Linked DNA regions of Halotia branconii CENA392. The protein of the gene in region 1 interacts with the protein of each later gene in a pairwise test. Links are inferred from orthologs where the notes say so. Each region holds a gene or a part of one and is shown in the gene's direction. Other genes may lie near its edges. The genes, in order: pheT and secD.

Region 1 (6,372 bases):
CCCTATGCCCTATGCCCTATGCCCTATGCCCCATGCCCATTTAGTTACTTAATCAATAATAATTATTATGTTATCTAAAATCCCAGTTTCTGTACTTATTCCTGCAAAGAATGAACAAGCAAATTTACCGGCTTGTCTCACGAGTGTCCAAAGAGCAGATGAAGTATTTATCGTCGATTCTCAAAGTACTGATAAAAGTGCCGAAATAGCTAAAAGTTACGGCGCAAATATTGTGCAATTTCACTTCAACGGACGCTGGCCGAAAAAGAAAAATTGGTCTTTAGATAATCTACCTTTTCGTAATGAATGGGTACTGATTGTAGATTGCGATGAACGCATTACTCCCGAATTGTGGGAAGAAATCGCCAAGGCAATTCAAAATGATCAATACACAGGTTATTACCTCAATCGCCGGGTATTTTTCTTAGGTAAATGGATTCGCCACGGTGGCAAATATCCCGATTGGAATCTCCGTTTATTTAAGCATAAACAAGGACGCTACGAAAACTTAAATACCGAAGATATCCCCAATACTGGAGATAACGAAGTTCACGAACACGTTATTTTGTCAGGACAAGTCGGATATCTCAAAAATGATATGCTGCACGAAGATTTTCGTGACCTTTTCCATTGGTTAGAACGACATAATCGTTATTCTAACTGGGAAGCTCGTGTTTATTTCAATTTGCTCACAGGTAAAGACGACAGCGGAACCATTGGTGCAAATTTGTTTGGTGATGCAGTACAACGCAAGCGCTTTTTGAAAAAAGTTTGGGTGCGTTTGCCGTTTAAACCATTTTTGCGATTCGTTTTGTTCTACATTATTCAGCGCGGTTTTTTAGATGGTAAAGCTGGATATATCTATGCACGTTTGCTGAGTCAATATGAATATCAAATCGGAGTTAAATTGTATGAGTTACGCAGTTGTGGCGGTCAATTAAATACAACTACATCTAAGTCTGTACCCTCATCTTTAACTCAAGAAATTGGGCAAACAGTAAGTTAAAGCAGGGAGTAAGAAGCAGAGGGGCAGAGGGGCAGGGGAGACTAGGGGACTAGGGGACTAGAGGAAGCAAGAAGAATAACTACTGACAACTGACAACACTTCGACAAGCGGTAGTTGAATCTCGACTTCGCTCGATTGCCGCGCAGTCGAAACTCAGTGCATCGCTGACAACTGACAACTGACAACTTACCAATGACAACAGACAAACCTTTTGTAGACTTACGTAAGTATGACCAATCCTGGTTTGATCGCGGGCGTGCAGGTTGGTATATTTTGTTATGGTGGTTAGTGCAGGCGATCGCTTTTCCCTTAACTCCTCAACCATTAAGTATATTGCGCTGCTTTCTACTGCGATTATTCGGCGCTCATATTGGTAAAGGTGTATTAATTCGACCTACCGCCCGCTTTACTTACCCGTGGAAAATCAGTATTGGCAACTACAGTTGGATTGGAGATGATGTAGTTTTATACAGCCTAGATGAGATTAACATCGGTGAACATTGTGTAATATCTCAAAAAAGTTACTTATGTACTGGTAGTCATGATATCCAAGACCCTGCATTTGGGTTGAAAACAGCAAGTATTATTATTGGTAATGGGGCGTGGGTAGCAGCAGATTGTTTCGTAGCGCCAGGAGTGGAAATTGGAGCTAATGCTGTGATTGGCGCTCGTAGTAGTGTTTTTACTTCTATGCCTCCTGGACAGGTTTGCTTGGGAAGCCCCTGTCGTCCACGGTATTCCAGATTATTACCACAAGGCGAAATTAAAAATTAAAAATTAAAAACTTTATCTACTTGTGGGTGAAGTTTTCGGGTATGGGGCATGGAAAGAAGTTATCAGTTACCAGTTATCACTGTTTACTGTTCGCTGATTTAACCACCCATGAAGGAATAGAGTTTCTCGCCGCTTTCAATGGATACAGCGTCAGCAACAACTAAAAAATAGGCATAGAGATTCGCAAGTGCAACGTAGTAGGATTATGCAAGTGAAGGGGTAGAACTGGCGAAGTTGCGATCGCTTGCTAGCAGACACCCTAAAATTAGAGCAAAAGACGATTCCTCAAACAAGATGCGTATTTCTCTCAATTGGCTGCGGGAACTAGTAGAAATAAAACTTAGCCCCGAAGAATTAGCCGAAACTCTGACAATGGCTGGGTTTGAAGTAGAAGATATTGAAGATCGCCGCACTTGGGCAAATGGCGTTGTTGTGGGGAAAGTGCTTGAGCGTCAACCCCATCCCAATGCTGATAAATTAAGTGTTTGCCAAGTAGATGTCGGTGCAGCAGAGACTTTAAATATTGTCTGTGGTGCTGCCAATGTCCGGGCAGATATTTATGTGCCAGTGGCAACTACAGGTACTTATTTACCAAATATCGATTTAAAAATCAAACCTGCAAAACTGCGTGGTGTCCCATCTCAGGGCATGATCTGTTCTTTAAAGGAACTTGGTTTACCCACTGATATCGATGGGATTTATATTTTTCCCCAAAAAGATCTGCCATTGGGTAGTGATGTGCGTCCTCTATTAAATTTAGATGACGTAATTTTAGATGTCACAGCCACAGCCAACCGTGCTGATGCCCTCAGTATGGTAGGTATAGCGCGAGAAGTCGCAGCTTTAACGGGTGAAAAATTAAGCATCCCTGAACCAAGTGAAGTATCAATCACTCAAAATGACGGAAATTTAACTTTAAAGATTACTGATCAACAAGCTTGCCCTGCTTATATTGGCACAGTAGTTACAGATCTAAAAATCGCTTCATCTCCCGATTGGTTGCAACAGCGCTTGCGCTCAGCTGGAGTCCGACCAATCAATAATGTGGTAGATATAACTAACTATGTATTGTTGGAATGGGGACAACCTCTCCACGCCTTTGACAAAGAACGTTTACAATTTGTTACAGGCGAGGCAAGTTTAATTGTTGGTGTGCGCTTTGCCAACGCTGGGGAAACTCTCAAAACTTTAGATGGGCAAACTCGCACCCTCACAACCCAAAATTTGTTAATCACTGCTAACGACAAACCTGTGGCGTTAGCGGGCGTTATGGGTGGCGAAGAAACCGAAGTTCATGAAAATACTCAAAGCTTAGTTTTAGAAGCAGCATTATTTGATTCTGTAGCGATTCGCCGTTCTTCCCGGAGTGTGGGACTGCGAAGTGAAGCTTCGGGAAGATACGAACGGGGCGTTAATAGAGCTGAGTTAGAAATAGCCAATCGTCGGGCTTTATCGTTAATGAGTGAATTAGCCCAAGGAGTAATTGTCCACCAAGAAATTGCTGACACTCGCCCTGATCCTGCTACTTGGAGTCGTTCTATTGCTTTGCGTTTAGAGCGAGTCAATCAAGTTCTAGGGCCAGTCGATTTAGGTGAAGAAACAGGAGAACTCAAAGAACAAGACGTAGAGCGCGTTTTAACAGCTTTAGGATGTCAGCTAACTGCTTTTGGTGTAGGTACTTGGAATGTTGCTGTGCCGCCTTATCGCTACCGTGACTTAGAACGAGAAATTGATTTGATTGAAGAAATCGCCCGTCTTTATGGTTATGATAATTTTTGCGATACTCTCCCAGAAAAGTCGGAAGCAGGCTATTTATCTTTAGATCAAGAATTAATCCGTAAGTTACGCGCTCACTTGCGGGCGGAAGGCTTAACAGAATTAATTCACTATTCTTTAGTAAAGCCAGGAGAAGACAGACAAATAGTCTTAAGTAACCCATTATTTACAGAATATTCGGCGTTGAGAACCGATTTAATTTCTGGTTTGATTGATGCTTTTCAGTACAACTTAGAGCAAGGTAACGGTTCGCTGAACGGTTTTGACATAGGGCGAATCTTCTGGCAAGAAGAAGAAGGTTTGCAAGAAGCAGAAGCCCTGGCTGGAATTATGGGAGGGAATCGCACTGTTGGTAAATGGTCAAAAGGCAGTCGTGAGCAGCAGATGAGCTGGTTTGAAGCTAAAGGAATTTTAGAAAGCGTCTTTCAACAATTAGGCTTACAAGTAGAATATCAACCCGATCGCCGCGATCCCCGCTTGCATCCGGGACGCACTGCTTCTCTATGGGTGAGGGGCAATAGCCTGGGGATTTTTGGGCAACTGCATCCGCAATTGCGTCTAGAAAAAGGTTTACCAGATTCCGTTTATTTGTTCCAGCTAGATGTAGATGTGCTGTTAGATTCTTTAGATGAAGACGAAATCCTCACTCCTGCCTTCCAACCTTATTCAACTTATCCTGCTAGCGATCGCGATATCGCCTTTTTCGCACCTGTAAAAATCTCGGTTGCCGACATCGAAAAATCTATTACCAAAGCGGGTAAGGGTTTGCTGGAATCAGTAGAATTGTTTGATGAATATCGTGGTGAAAATGTGCCAGAAGGACAGCGGAGTTTGGCTTTTCGCCTGATTTATCGCGCCAGCGATCGCACCCTCACCGATACAGAAGTTGAACCAGTCCACAACAAAGTTCGTGAAGCTTTGGTGGAAAAATTCGGCGTTAATCTCAGAAGTTAGTTGTTAGTTGTCACCTTTTTTACATTGATTGCCATGCCTAAATACATTATGTGGGGAACTTACTGCGAAGACGTTCTTGAAAAACGTTCCCCTTATCGTCAAGCTCATTTAGACGGTTTAGCAAAACAAAAAGAATCAGGTGTACTGATTACTATTGGCCCTACCAAAGATGTCACTCAAGTTTTCGGCATTTATGAAGCCGCAGAGGAAGCCACTGTGCGTCAATTGATTGAGAATGATCCTTATTGGAAAAATGGCATCTGGACTGAATATTTTGTTAAAGAATGGATTCAGGCTTTTTAACAATAAGCTGTTCGAGAACAAAACCCCATATCCGCAGAATGATACGAGTTGTAAATGAATTTACAGTTATGCACTGTATAATGTCCCGGATGCAAGCTAATCGCTCCAGGCATTAAATTCACTTTTGGTACAAGAGCTAAAATCAATAATGTTTACCTACATTTACACTTAGGTTGTGGCTACAACATCTTGTCCTCGCTGCCATCAACTCGTTGATAATCAGGCTATTACTTGTCCATATTGTCGTACAACGCTCAAAGCTTATGGACATCCCGGTATTCCGTTGCACCGTGCGACAGGGGATGAATATCTGTGTGAAAGCTGTACCTATCATGCTGATAACACCTGCAATTTCCCCCAACGTCCATACGCCAAGGACTGTACTTTGTATGACAATATTGACAATAGCCAATTGAATTTGCAATCACAGCCTTACACCAGTAACTTGAGTGCAACTGTCAAAGCCTGGATGAAACGCAATCAAGCTTTACTGCTAATACTGGGTTTATTATGTCTATGTTTGCTCATAGCCCTGTCGGCATCTTGACTAGAAGAAGCAGGGGAGCAAAGTCAAAGTATTACGAATTATGTACAGCGGTACTAGGTTGCAGGAATTTTAGGTACTTCAGCTTTAGGCTCTACGACTTTTTGTAGTGCTTCGTCATCAAAAACGTTTAAGTCAAACCAAAAAGTCGTACCTACCCCAACTTCACTGACTAGATGCACTACGCTACGATGCCTTTCCATAATGTTTCTGACAATTGATAGACCCAAACCAGTACCTTCTAAAGTGTGAACTCGATTTTCTACACGGAAAAAGCGGTCGAAAATTGCTTGTTGATCTTCTGGGGCAATACCAATACCAGTATCGGAGATTTCTACCCGTACTTGAGAAGACAGAGTATGAGAAGTGGGCTTGGGATCTAATTTGTAGGTACAGATCGCTACTTTACCACCTGACTTGGTGAATTTTAAAGCATTGCCAACTAAATTAGCTAAGACTTGCAGCAACAAATCATAATTACCAACAACAAATGGTAAATTAGGAGCGACTTCCTGAATTAATTCAATGCCTTTGTCTTTAGCATTGAGTTGGTAAGTACGCAGTGTTTGTTCGATCGCTTGTGCCAAATCCACCCCACCGAAGTTGTAATTGCGACCTGATTCCAGTTTGGATAAATCCAAAACATCGTTAACTAAGCGAGTTAGGCGATCAGTTTCATGATTGACAGTCTGCAAGAAATCTTGCCGTTGTTCTAAACTCAAGTCTTCGCCGTAGTCATGCAAAGTTTCAATAAAGGATTTGATATTAAACAGAGGCGTTCGCAATTCGTGAGAAACGTTACTGATAAATTGGCTTTTGGCCTCGTTCAGTTCTACCTCACGGGTGATATCTTGCACAGTTATAGCAATACCTTTAATACTTTCCCGTTGCAAGTTAAGCACTGTGGTTAACAGAATACGGATCGTGCGCTTGGTAGGTTGACTTAGATGAATACGAAACTCGGCACTTTCGCATTCGCCAGCGGCCATTTCATATAAAGGATTGGTGATTTCAA
Region 2 (6,112 bases), 120 kb from region 1 along the record:
GGCTTCATCTGATAACTGATTTAATCAGCCTTGTTTGCAAGAGAAGGCTGCGATCGCTTATAAAGGAATATAGTTAACAATTTTTTTTGCAATTGATATTGCTATCAGTTGATTTAATAAATTACTTATAAACTTTTCAAGGGGAGCATGAGATATGGATATGCAAGTCCTGAGAGAGCGTGCTGGACTTAGCCGTGCAGAGGTTGCCTTCAGACTTGCAATCAGTGAAACCAGTGTTCGTAACTGGGAAGCTGGACGCACTGAACCCACAATGACACCAAAAAAATATTTAGATGCTTTGCGCCTGTTTAAATGTACACCTGAAGAATTGGCAGCCGCAAGCGAAAAATCAATTAATCAGCGGCATAAACGTAAACCAGGAAGGCCTAAACGCTATCCAGATAACCAAGTCACTCAGTTAAGCTCATCCTCAAGGTGAAATAAAAAACTTCACGCCAACTTGCGGGATGAAGTTTTCAGACATAGGGAATTTGTACTGAGTTGAGCCTGAGCGCAGTCGTAAAGCCTGCGGCATAAGCTACGCTTAGCGCGCAGTGTCTTTGATAGGAGAAGGGCGCAGCCGAAGTAGCTTGTCTAAGTGTTCACTGATTTAACCACTAATGAAGGGATAAAGTTTTCTGCCGCTTTCAATAAAGTATGGGACGTTTGTTGTTTCCCCAGAATGCTACTGGATGATTTAACGATACTTCGTTGATTTGACTAAATCTTAAGCTGCTCTTAAATTGATAGTCACCTATATTGAATAAATTAATCGTGCAGTTATTGGCAATTTGGGAATAGCTTTAACTTCAGTTAGCACAAGCGATAGGGAAAACACCTAGAAACAGGAAAAAGCTGATGAATTTTTAGTTGTTAGCTATTTATTCTGGCTCTGTAACTAAAGTAGTAAATCTCTAACTAGTGCGATCGCTCACCATATTTGCCACTGCGGCGCGATAAGATTCTAAAACAATAGTCGTACTCAAATAGTCGTACTAAAGGTCTAAATGGCAGAAACACTATTTTTCAACGCTCTGCGGGAAGCCATTGATGAAGAAATGGCGCGTGATTCGAGTGTATTCGTTCTTGGTGAAGACGTAGGACACTATGGCGGTTCCTACAAAGTTACCAAAGACCTATACCAAAAGTATGGCGAACTCCGAGTTCTAGACACCCCCATCGCAGAAAACAGCTTTACTGGCATAGCAGTGGGAGCAGCTATGACTGGGTTGCGACCAATAATTGAAGGCATGAACATGGGCTTTTTGCTGCTTGCCTTTAACCAAATATCTAATAATGCTGGCATGTTGCGTTACACTTCCGGCGGTAACTTTAAAATTCCAATGGTGATTCGCGGCCCTGGAGGCGTGGGCAGACAGCTAGGGGCAGAACATTCCCAAAGGTTAGAAGCCTACTTTCAAGCCGTTCCTGGGTTAAAGATTGTAGCTTGTTCTACACCTTACAACGCCAAAGGACTGCTAAAAGCCGCTATCCGTGACGACAATCCAGTATTGTTTTTTGAACATGTTCTACTTTACAACTTAAAAGAAGACCTACCAGAACAAGAATATTTGCTGCCCTTAGATCAAGCCGAAGTTGTGCGTCAAGGTAAAGATGTCACAATTCTCACCTACTCACGGATGCGCCATCACGTATTACAAGCCGTCAAAACTTTAGAAAAACAAGGTTATGATCCAGAAGTAATTGATTTAATATCACTCAAACCCTTAGACTTTGATACCATCGGCGCATCCATACGCAAAACCCATAAAGTGATTATTGTGGAAGAATGTATGAGAACTGGTGGTATTGGTGCAGAATTAACCGCCTCAATTAATGATCGCTTGTTTGATGAACTAGATGCTCCGGTACTGCGGCTTTCTTCCCAAGATATCCCCACCCCTTATAACGGCAACCTGGAAAGACTAACAATTGTCCAACCAGAGCAAATAGTGGAAGCTGTAGAAAAAATGGCAGCCTTGCGAGTCTAAAACTTAAAAGTTAAGAATTAGGAGGAGAAATCGTTACTCCTAATTCTTAATTTATAACTCTTAACTAATACTCATAACTCCTAAAAAGAACGCTATTATAGCCTTTGTCAGTTGCGAGTTATGGTATGCAAAGACAGCGATCGCTATTAGCCTTGATTTTAGTCCTGCTCATCGCCGCTATTGTGGTGATTGCGAAAATTCCTGTACCTCTAGGATTGGACTTGCGCGGAGGCTCACAGCTTACAATTCAGGTGAAACCAGCACCAGGAATGAAGGAAATCACTGAACGAGATTTAGAAGGCGTTCAGAAAGTTGTCGAAGGACGAATTAATGGTCTCGGCGTTTCTGAACCAGTGATCCAAACTGTGGGTAAAGACAAAATCTTAGTACAATTGCCAGGAGTCAACGATCCAGAGCAAGCCGAACGAGTACTCGGTGGTACAGCACAGTTAGAATTTCGTCTACAAAAGATCGGTACAGAAACTCAACTATTTGCTTTTCAATCATCACGAGCCGAATTGAAAGCCAAGCAAGCAGAGTTGAAAAACAGTAACGATCAAGCAGCAATTACTAAAAATCAAGAAGAATTACAAAAAAACAACCAAGCGATCGCCGAGTTATTTGAAAGTACCAATCCACCATTAAATGGGCAATACCTCAAAGATGCCTATGGTGAACCCACTCAAGGCAATAATTGGAATGTTGCTATTCGCTTTGAGCCAAAGGGTGGTGAACTGTTTGCTCAATTGACAAAAAACCTTGCAGGTACTGGGCGTAGTATTGGTATTTTTCTCGACAATGAATTGATTAGCGCTCCCGTAGTCGGCCCAGAATTTGCCGCTACTGGGATTACTGGAGGCGCTGCTGTAATTACAGGTCGATTTACCCCCCAAGAAGCTAACGATTTAGGCGTACAGTTACGTGGTGGCGCGTTACCCGTACCAGTGGAAATTGCCGAGATTCGGACTGTGGGGGCAACTTTAGGTAAAGACAGCATTACTAGTAGTATCTACGCTGGTGCTGGTGGTTTAGCTTTAGTCCTAATATTCATGGTGGTGTATTATAGACTACCAGGATTAATTGCGGATGTAGCACTTTTGGTTTACGCTATATTGACCTGGGCTAGCTTTGCTTTGTTAGGTGTTACCCTAACTTTGCCAGGAATTGCTGGTTTTATTCTTAGTATTGGCATGGCAGTAGATGCGAATGTGCTAATTTTTGAACGGACGCGAGAAGAATTGCGGGCAGGCAAATCTTTATATCGTTCTGTAGAATCTGGTTTTTACCGAGCATTTTCTAGCATTTTAGATGGCAATGTGACTACAGTTATTGCTTGTGCGGCTCTGTTTGGGCTGGGGGCTGGTTTAGTGAAGGGCTTTGCCTTAACCTTAGCTTTAGGGGTAGCAGTCAGTATGTTTACGGCAATTACCTGTAGTCGCACATTATTGTTTTTAGCAATTTCCATTCCCTCATTGAAGAAGATAGAACTCTTCTGTCCTAAACTGCCAGTGTCGAATAATCAGGCAGAGGTAGCTAGATGAAACTAAGTATTAATAAATCGCGATCGCTGTGGTGGGCTATTTCTGGTGTAATCATTCTTATTGGAATCATCTCAATGGTGATTTCTTGGCAAAACCCAGAAATTAAAGCCCCTTTACGTCCTAGTTTGGATTTTGTCGGTGGTACACGAGTACAGTTGGAGCGAGATTGTACTCAACCGGGTAACTGTGATCAGCCAATTGATATCAATGTCGTTAGGGAAGTAGCTAAAGAACAAGGATTAGGTGACAGCAGCATCCAAATTGTGGCTGACAAAGATACAGGTTTACAAAATGGTGTATTAATTCGTACAAAAAACTTAGAGGTTGAGCAGCGTACCAAGTTGCAAAATGCCCTCAGCGAAAAAATCGGTACTTTTGATCAACAAAAAAACCAAATAGACAGCGTTGGCCCTACCTTGGGGCGAGAGTTATTTACCTCTGGTGTCATTGCGTTAGTTGTTGCTTTTGCAGGCATCATTCTATACTTGAGTTTCCGCTTTCAATTGGACTACGCTGTATTTGCGATCATTGCTTTATTTCACGACGTTTTGATCACCGCAGGTATTTTTTCTATTTTAGGTTTGGTACTTGGTATTGAAGTAGATAGCCTCTTTATTGTGGCTTTGTTGACGATTACAGGTTTCTCAGTCAACGACACAGTGGTAATTTATGATCGCATTCGAGAAACTATTAAAACCAACCCTAACCGCCCAATTGCTGAAATTGTCGATGATGCAGTCAACCAAACTTTGGGACGGTCTATCAATACGACCTTAACCACAATGCTGCCATTGTTTGCGATCTTTATATTGGGTGGCGAAACCCTCAAAAACTTTGCTTTAGCACTAATTGTTGGCTTTACAGCGGGGGCTTATTCGAGTATTTTCATCGCCAGTACTCTTTTAACTTGGTGGCGAGAACGTAAAGGTCAATCTACACTGGTAGCGAGTACTGAGGCAATGGATACATCCGCTAGTTCCCAGGACAGTTAACAGTAAACAGTGAACAGTTAACAGTGATAACTGATAACTGATAACTGGTAACTACCCATGCCCTGCGATTTTATTGCTTTATGGATCAACCGGAACAACCATCAATTTTTAGCAACAATACCGAGAATACCGACCCATCTTTTGCTCAACAAGTACAAAGACTACACCAATTGACTGTTTACGGTCGTTGGCTATTTGTGGGCTGTCTATGGCTGACTATTGCACCTCTTTGTTTGTGGGATTTACGTACAGAAATTGCTCTTTGGCAGCAATATTTTACCTGGGTAGCAGTGCGCTACGGACTCTTCTACCATCCACTCTCTACCCTTGGTTTAGCGTTTTGTATTGGTATGACCGTGGCTGTTTTAGTATGGCAAAGCCGCAATATTCTCGTAGGCTTACCACAACCGGAAAAGGAACGCTTAGAAAAACAAGTTTGTCGGATACGCCAACAGGGAGTAACTCATCCTCTATGGAAATGGATTTGTCAATAAGGAATGTAGATAAATACTATCTAGAACTTACGCAATAACTCTTTGAAAGTCCTATTTCTCTGTGTTCTCAGCGTCCTCTACGGTTAGATTTTCCGTTGCCTGTGCGTAAGTCCTGATATCAATGAAATACACTACTCTAGTACTCTGTCAAGATAATTTTGCTGGGTTAATGTGAAAAAGTCCAGTTCTTTTCTCCCCCTGCTTCCCCTGCTTCCCCTGCCTGCCTCCACCTGTCATTTTTGGGTTGACAGACCACTAGTCCCTAGCCCCCAGTCCCTAGCCTCTTTTCATAACTAAAGCGTATTGCAAACAACCGAGAAGCGCTATATAACTTAACAATAGAGATGACACTGCCAAATTGGGGTGCAAGACATGAACTCTCTTCAGATTCAATTTCGTGAACAGATTTGCGATCGCCACTCTCAAATAGATCTTTATCAACTCCAAGAATTGTTCAATATTTCAGCTTTCTGGGCAAAAGGACGTAGTATTGAAGATTTAGGTATAGCTGTTGCCAACAGCGACCCAGTGATTTTTGTTTGCAATGGAGAGCAACTGATTGGCTTTGCCAGAGCAACCTCTGATGGCATTTATCGTGCCACAATTTGGGATGTTGTTATCCACCCAAAATACCGTGGCACTGGCTTAGGCAGTAAGTTAATAAAAACCATTTTGAATCATCCCCGTCTCAAGTGTGTTGAGCGTGTGTATGTCATGACCACTTGTCAACAAGGATTTTACGAAAAAATCGGTTTCCAGCCCAATAGCAGCACCACAATGGTATTACACAGACAATCTAAACTTGATTCGGTAACTACTGAGGAAGTTCAGCTTCAGGAATCAATAGTGGGATAGACACTTGCAGCCTAGCAAATTGCTCAAATTGTTCAGGAGATGGCATGAGTGCCAGTTTTCCACCCATCACTTCTAACAGAGTTTGATTAAGTAAGAACTGCATTCCTACCGAAAGACTATCATTATCTTGTTCAGGATGAAGAGGTTTGTCTTCAGACTTGAGCAAATCAATCGACTCACTTTTATATAAAGCGTGAATAGGCACATCCAGACAAATGTAAACAATTTGATTTTCAGGT

The links.
Region 2: the proteins of pheT (region 1) and secD interact in binary tests that used the Escherichia coli proteins (3 or more experiments, as listed by UniProt). The link is inferred for Halotia branconii CENA392 from one-to-one orthologs.

The regions. Positions count from the first base shown.
Region 1 is NZ_CP124543.1:2,182,316-2,188,687, forward strand. The notes cover bases 1,711-4,792. They hold pheT (phenylalanine--tRNA ligase subunit beta), read left to right. Parts: upstream 1,711-2,074; coding sequence 2,075-4,510; downstream 4,511-4,792. Other genes in these bases: hpsU (hormogonium polysaccharide biosynthesis acetyltransferase HpsU), read left to right, coding at 1,711-1,780; QI031_RS09685 (YciI family protein), read left to right, coding at 4,544-4,792. Also shown: QI031_RS09670 (glycosyltransferase family 2 protein), read left to right, coding at 68-1,006; more of hpsU, read left to right, coding at 1,199-1,710; more of QI031_RS09685, read left to right, coding at 4,793-4,813; QI031_RS09690 (zinc ribbon domain-containing protein), read left to right, coding at 4,989-5,360; two-component system sensor histidine kinase NblS, read right to left, coding at 5,414-6,372.
Region 2 is NZ_CP124543.1:2,302,839-2,308,950, forward strand. Bases 1,503-4,324 are described here. They hold secD (protein translocase subunit SecD), read left to right. Parts: upstream 1,503-2,116; coding sequence 2,117-3,532; downstream 3,533-4,324. Other genes in these bases: QI031_RS10135 (alpha-ketoacid dehydrogenase subunit beta), read left to right, coding at 1,503-1,991; secF (protein translocase subunit SecF), read left to right, coding at 3,529-4,324. Outside these bases: QI031_RS10130 (helix-turn-helix domain-containing protein), read left to right, coding at 155-439; more of QI031_RS10135, read left to right, coding at 1,008-1,502; more of secF, read left to right, coding at 4,325-4,524; QI031_RS10150 (hypothetical protein), read left to right, coding at 4,605-5,018; QI031_RS10155 (GNAT family N-acetyltransferase), read left to right, coding at 5,391-5,873; QI031_RS10160 (sensor histidine kinase), read right to left, coding at 5,833-6,112. UniProt on the Escherichia coli protein: Part of the Sec protein translocase complex. Interacts with the SecYEG preprotein conducting channel. SecDF uses the proton motive force (PMF) to complete protein translocation after the ATP-dependent function of SecA.